Anaeromyxobacter diazotrophicus: one gene and its partner. The protein of the gene in region 1 interacts with the protein of each later gene in a pairwise test. Links are inferred from orthologs where the notes say so. Each region holds a gene or a part of one and is shown on either strand. Other genes may lie near its edges. The genes, in order: odhB and lpdA.

Region 1 (3,298 bases):
AGGCGCGCGCGGAGATGGTCGACGGCCGGCGCCCCGTGGACTGGGGCATGGGCGAGGCGCTCGCCTACGGGACGCTCGCCTGGGAGGGGGCGCGGGTGCGTCTCTCCGGCCAGGACGTGCGGCGCGGGACGTTCAGCCACCGCCACGCGGTGCTGTTCGATCAGCAGACCGGGCGGCCCTACGCGCCGCTGTCGAACCTGCGCGAGGGCCAGGGGGTGGTGGAGCTGCGCGACAGCCCGCTCAGCGAGGCGGGCGTGCTCGGGTTCGAGTACGGCTACAGCCTCGAGATGCCCGACGGCCTCACCATCTGGGAGGCGCAGTTCGGCGACTTCGTGAACGCGGCCCAGGTCATCATCGACCAGTTCCTCTCGTCGTCCGAGGCGAAGTGGAACCGGCTCTCGGGGCTGGTGCTGCTCCTGCCGCACGGGATGGAGGGGCAGGGGCCGGAGCACTCCTCGGCGCGGCTGGAGCGCTTCCTCGAGCTGTCGGTGGACGACAACTGGCAGGTGATGAACCTCACCACCCCCGCCCAGATCTTCCACGCGCTGCGGCGGCAGGTGCTCGCCGACTGGCGCAAGCCGCTCGTGGTGATGTCGCCGAAGAGCCTGCTGCGCCACCCCGAGGCCGTCTCGTCGCTCGCCGACTTCACGCAGGGGGGGCTGCGCTACTTCATCGCCGACGAGCTGGGCGACCCGTCCGAGGTGACGCGGGTCGTGCTCTGCTCGGGCAAGATCGCGTACGAGCTCCGGGCGGCGCGGGCGGCGGCCGAGGCGCGCCAGGTGGCGATCGTGCGGCTGGAGCAGCTCTACCCGCTCAACACGTCCGACCTGCTCGCGCAGCTCGGGCGCTACGGCGGGCTGCGCGAGGTGGTCTGGGTGCAGGAGGAGCCGCGCAACATGGGGGCGTGGGAGTTCGTGAACCTGCACCTGTCGCCGCTCCTGCGCGGGGCGGCGGAGCTGTCGTGCCTCTCCAGGCCGCCCTCGGCCAGCCCGGCGGCCGGCTCCGCCACCCGCCACAAGCTGGAGCAGGCGGCGCTGGTGCAGCAGGCCGTCGGCGCGCCGGTCGAGCCGGTCGCCGCGCAGGCTTCCCGTTGACGAAAGGTGGATGAACCGATGTCGATCGAGCTGCGCGTCCCCGCGCTGGGCGAGTCCATCACCCAGGCGACGGTGGGGACCTGGCTGAAGAAGGAAGGCGACGCGGTCCAGGTGGACGAGCCGGTGGTGGAGGTAGAGAGCGAGAAGGCCACCGTGGCGCTCCCCGCGCCCGCCGCCGGCGTGCTGCGGCGGATCGTGAAGGCGAGCGGCGCGAACGTGGCGGTGGGCGAGGTCATCGGCGAGCTGGAGGAGGGGGCGGCCGCGATCGCGGCGCCGCCGAGGCCGGGCGCCCCGCAGCCCGCGGTCCGGGCGGTGCCCGCGCCCGCGACACCGGCCTCGGCCTCGACCGCGGCCCCGGCCGCGAATTCGACCGCGACCTCGACGGCGACCGCCGCGGCGGCAGCGGCGACCTCGGGACGCGGCGGCGACGGCGCACACGGGCGCGTCCGCGCCCCGCCGTCGGTGCGCCGGCTCATGGCCGAGCGCGGGCTCGCCGCGGCGGACGTGGCGGGCGGCGCGGTCGTGCGCCGCGCCGACCTGGATCGCGCGCTGGAGGCGCGCCCCGCGCCCGCGCCCGGGGCCGGTCGCGACGGCGCGAGCGCCGCGCGCGAGCGGGTGGTGCCCATGACCCCGCTCCGGCGCACGGTGGCGCGGCGGCTCCTCGAGGCGCAGCAGGGCGCCGCCATCCTGACGACCTTCAACGAGGTCGACATGTCGCGGGTCCTCGCCCTGCGCGAGAAGCACGGCGCCGCGTTCCTGGAGGCCCACGGCGTGAAGCTCGGCTTCATGTCGTTCTTCGTGAAGGCGTCGGTCGAGGCGCTGCGCGCCTGGCCCGGCGTGAACGGCGAGGTCCGCGGGCAGGACATCGTCTACAAGGACCACTACGACATCGGCGTGGCGGTCGGCGGGGGCAAGGGGCTCGTCGTCCCGGTGCTGCGCGACGCCGACCAGCTCTCCTTCGCCCAGATCGAGCAGGCCATCGGCGAGCTCGGCAAGAAGGCGAGGGAGAACCGCATCACCATGCAGGACCTGGAGGGCGGCACGTTCACCATCTCGAACGGCGGCGTCTACGGCTCCTTGCTCTCGACCCCCATCCTCAACCCGCCGCAGTCGGGCATCCTCGGCCTGCACAAGATCGAGAAGCGCGCGGTGGTCGGGCCGGGCGACGCGGTGGTCGTGCGGCCCATGATGTACGTCGCCCTCAGCTACGACCACCGGCTCGTCGACGGCCGCGAGGCGGTCTCCTTCCTGGTGCGGGTGAAGGAGTGCATCGAGGACCCGGAGCGGCTGCTGTTCGAGCTCTGACGCCGGCTCACCTCGGCGGCGCCCTGGAGTCGAGCGGTGCCGCGCGTTGCGCCCGCGGCTCCCGGACCTCCCGCGGCAGCATCGCCAGGAGGTCGCGCGCGTCCTGGATCGCGTGGCCGCCGAGGTCGTTGTTGAAGTAGACGAAGGCGTCGCCGCGCGCCGCAGAGCGGGCGAGGTCGCGGGCCACCGGGGCGAGCGCCTCGGCGCCGTAGCGCCCCCGGTACCGGCCGGTGGTGCCGTGGAACCGGAGGTAGCGGAAGCCGCCGGTGAGGCGGGGCGGGGGCCGCGGCACGAGGTCGTGCTCGCAGAACGCGGCGCCGTGGCGGTCGAGGACCTCGCAGATCGCCTCGTCGTACCAGCGCGCGTCGCGGAACTCGACCGCGTGGCGGAGGCCGCGGGGGAGGGCGGCGAGGAAGGCGTCGAGGCGCGCCGCGTCCGCGCTCCAGCGCGGGGGGAGCTGCCACAGGACCACCGCCAGCTTCGGGCCGAGCCGCGACACGGGCTCGAAGTACCTCGCGACGCCGGGCCTCGGGTCGAGGAGGCGCTTCATGTGCGTGAGGTAGCGGCTGCCCTTGGCCGCGAAGACGAAGTCGTCCGGCGTCTCGGCGCGCCAGCGCGCGACCGCCTCGGGCCGCGGCAGCCGGTAGAAGGTGGCGTTGAGCTCCACCGTGGGGAACTCGGCGGCGTAGCGCGCGAGCCAGCGCCGCGGCGGGAGGTCCCGCGGGTAGAGGACGCCGCGCCAGTGCTGGTAGACGAACCCGCTCGTCCCGACGAGCACGCGGCCCATGGGGCGAAGGTAAGCACGCGGGGAGCGGGGCCTCGCTCACCGCCTGCGCGGCTGCGGGGGCTCGGCGCGCAGCGGGTCCTCGGGCCAGGCGTGGCGCGGGTAGCGGCGCATG
Region 2 (3,274 bases), on another replicon or contig:
GACGGGCGCGCTCATGCCGTCGGGCACGCTCCTCGCGCTCGCCCCCGGCGGCGGCGCCGGCGCGGCGGTGCCGGTCGCGGGCGGTCCGGCGCGCGGGGGCGCGACGGACGCGCAGGGCCGGCTGGCCGTGCTCACCGGGGCGGCCGCGGGGGTCGCGGTGCTGGCGGCGGACGGCGTCCCCGCCTGGCAGGTGGCCGTGCCCGGCGCCCTCGCCCTGGCCGCGCTGCCCGGCGGCGGCGTCGTGGTGGGAGCGGCGCCGGCGGGCGCCTCTCCCGCGCTGGTCGCCCTCGACGCGGCCGGCGCCGAGCGGTGGCGCCGGGAGCTGCCGGCCGGCTTCGACCTGCGCCACCTCGCGGCGCTGACCGACGGCGCGGCGGCGGCGACCGGCGTCCTCTCCGGCGCCGCGACGTTCGGCGCCGGGCAGGGCGGCGCCGCGGGCGAGCGGCGGCAGGTGGTGCTGGCGGTGGAGCCCGACGGCACCCCGCGCACGCTGGCCGAGCTCGCCGACGCGAGCGCGAACGACCCGGTGGTGCAGGTCGCCGCGCTGCCGCACGGCCGGGCCGTGCTCTTCGGCTTCCCCGGCTGCGACCGCCTGCGCGGGCTCACCCCGCAGCTCGAGCCGGTGTGGGCGCGGACGCTCGACGCGGGCTGCGGCGCGGCGGCGCTCGGGGCGGCGCTCACCCCCGCCGGGCAGCTCGTGGTGGTGGGCGCCTTCCGCGGGCAGGCCGACTTCGGCGGGGGGCACGGGGCGGCGGCGCAGGGCGCGCTGCAGGACGGGTTCGTGCTCGGCCTCGCGCCCTGACGGCCGGGCGGGGTGGCCGCGCGGTTTCCCTTCCCGGGCCGGCCGCGGCCGTTATATTCGGCGCGACCCTGATCTCTCTCTCCCGGAGGGGAGCGCACATGGCGACGAAGACCTACGACGCGGTCGTGATCGGCTCGGGCCCCGGCGGCTACGTGGCCGCGATCCGCCTCGGCCAGCTGGGCAAGAAGACCGCGCTCGTCGAGAAGGAGGCGCTGGGCGGCGTCTGTATCAACTGGGGGTGCATCCCGTCCAAGGCGCTCATCGCCGCCGCCAACCTGGTCGAGGACCTGCGCGGGGCGGCGGAGCGGGGGATCACCTCCGAGCCGAAGCTCGACATCGCGAAGCTGCGCGAGTTCAAGGACGGGGTCGTCAAGAAGATGGTCGGCGGTATCCAGGTCCTCGAGAAGGGGAACAAGGTCGACGTCATCCAGGGCACCGCCACCTTCGTCGGGCCGAACGCGGTGGAGGTGGACGGCGGCGGCGAGAAGACGCGCCTCGAGGCGGCGGCGTTCATCGTCGCGACCGGCGCCCGCCCGGTGCAGATCCCGGGCTTCGAGTTCGACGGCAAGGACGTCTGGAGCGCCAAGGAGGCGGTGGATCTCCCCGAGGTCCCGAAGCGCCTGGTGGTCATCGGCGGCGGCATCATCGGCCTCGAGCTCGGGACCGTGTACGCGAAGCTGGGCTCGAAGGTCACCGTGGTGGAGGCCTTGCCGACCATCCTCACCGGCGTCGACCCGGAGGCGGTGCGGCTCGTCCAGAAGAGCCTGAAGCAGCGCGAGGTCGCCATCCACGTGAACGCCAAGGCGAAGGGGCTCGAGCGCAAGGGCGGTGAGCTCGTGGTGAAGGTCGAGGTGGACGGGAAGGAGCAGGCGATCCCGTGCGACAAGGTGCTGGTCGCGGTCGGCTTCCGGCCCAACAGCGAGGGGATCGGCCTCGACAAGGCGGGCGTGAAGGTGGGCCCGAAGGGCTTCGTCGAGGTGAACGACCGCATGCAGACGAGCGCGCCGTCCGTCTACTGCATCGGAGACCTGTGCGGCCCTCCGCTGCTCGCCCACAAGGCGTCGAAGGAGGGTGAGATCGCGGCCGAGGTCATCGCCGGGCACAAGTCGGTGCGCGACTGGGTGTCGATGCCGGCGGCGATCTTCACCGATCCCGAGGTCGCGACGGTCGGGCTCTCGGAGGAGCAGGCCAAGGCGCAAGGGTACGACCCCATCGTCGGAAAGTTCTTCTTCAGCGCGCTCGGGCGCGCCGTGGCCATCGCGCACACCGACGGCTTCGTGAAGGTGGTGGGCGATCGCGAGTCGAAGCTCCTGCTCGGCGCCACCATCGTCGGCCCGGAGGCGTCGGACCTCATCGCCGAGGCCGCGCTGGCGCTGGAGATGGGCGCCTACCTCGAGGACGTGGGGCTCACCGTCCACGCCCACCCGACCTTGCCGGAGGCCTTCATGGAGGCGTGCAAGGGCGCGCTCGGCGAGGCCATCCACCGGGTCAACGCGCCGGAGCGGCCGCGGAAGGAGCGCTCCGGGGCGGCGGCGCAGGCGTGAGGACCCTCGCCGTCCACAAGCTCGGCCGCGTCGAGTACGAGGACGGGCTGCGGCTCATGGCGCTCGCCGGCGAGGCGGTCCGCGCCGGCCAGCCGGCCGCGACCGACCACCTCTTCCTGGTCGAGCACCCGCCCGTCCTCACCCTGGGCCGCAGCGCCGAGCAGAAGAACGTCCTCGCCTCGCCGGCGTGGCTCGAGCAGCAGGGGTTCGAGCTGCACCCGACCGACCGCGGCGGCGACGTCACCTACCACGGACCGGGCCAGGTGGTGGCCTACCCGGTGGTCGACCTCTCCGACCGCCCCGACGTGCGCAAGTACGTCGGCGCGCTCGAGGAGGCGATGATCCGCACCTGCGCCGACCACGGGATCGCGGCGGGGCGGCACGAGGAGCACCGCGGCGCCTGGGTGGGCCGGAAGAAGATCGGCGCCGTCGGCGTGCACCTCGCCCGCTGGATCACCTCGCACGGGCTCGCCTTCAACGTCGCGCCGGACCTGATGCACTTCCAGGTGATCGTCCCCTGCGGCATCTCCGATCCGCGGCTCGGGGTGACGAGCCTCGCCGCGGAGCTCGCGGGGCAGGGCCGCGCGGCGCCGCCGCTCGCCGAGGTGGAGGAGCAGCTCGCCGCGCACCTCGCGGTGCTCCTCGGCCGCCGCCGCGAGGACCGGGCGCCGGATCTGCGCACCGCGTCGGTGGTCCCGCTGGGCGCGGACGGCCGGGTGCTGCTCCTGCGCCGGTCCGAGGCGCGCGGCGGCTTCTGGCAGCCCGTCACCGGCCGGCTCGAGCCCGGCGAGTCGCCGGAGGCCGCGGCCAGGCGCGAGCTGCTCGAGGAGACCGGGGCCGACGCGCCGGTCGAGCCGCTCGGCTATCGCCACGGCTTCGCGATCGAGCCCGGGCTGTGGCGCGGGGCGCCGCCCGGCCTGGCGGTGGC

What was found.
Region 2: the proteins of odhB (region 1) and lpdA interact in binary tests that used the Escherichia coli proteins (3 or more experiments, as listed by UniProt). The link is inferred for Anaeromyxobacter diazotrophicus from one-to-one orthologs.

What each region holds. Positions count from the first base shown.
Region 1 is NZ_BJTG01000010.1:80,465-83,762, reverse strand. The notes cover bases 261-3,255. They hold odhB (2-oxoglutarate dehydrogenase complex dihydrolipoyllysine-residue succinyltransferase), read left to right. Parts: upstream 261-1,112; coding sequence 1,113-2,399; downstream 2,400-3,255. Other genes in these bases: HWY08_RS19070 (ATP-dependent RNA helicase), read right to left, coding at 3,223-3,255; HWY08_RS19075 (DUF72 domain-containing protein), read right to left, coding at 2,407-3,186; HWY08_RS19085 (2-oxoglutarate dehydrogenase E1 component), read left to right, coding at 261-1,094. Outside these bases: more of HWY08_RS19085, read left to right, coding at 1-260; more of HWY08_RS19070, read right to left, coding at 3,256-3,298. UniProt on the Escherichia coli protein: E2 component of the 2-oxoglutarate dehydrogenase (OGDH) complex which catalyzes the second step in the conversion of 2-oxoglutarate to succinyl-CoA and CO(2).
Region 2 is NZ_BJTG01000004.1:399,863-403,136, forward strand. What follows is about bases 153-3,123. They hold lpdA (dihydrolipoyl dehydrogenase), read left to right. Parts: upstream 153-900; coding sequence 901-2,346; downstream 2,347-3,123. Other genes in these bases: HWY08_RS10455 (hypothetical protein), read left to right, coding at 153-802; lipB (lipoyl(octanoyl) transferase LipB), read left to right, coding at 2,343-3,123. In the rest of the region: more of HWY08_RS10455, read left to right, coding at 1-152; more of lipB, read left to right, coding at 3,124-3,274. UniProt on the Escherichia coli protein: Lipoamide dehydrogenase is a component of the glycine cleavage system as well as of the alpha-ketoacid dehydrogenase complexes.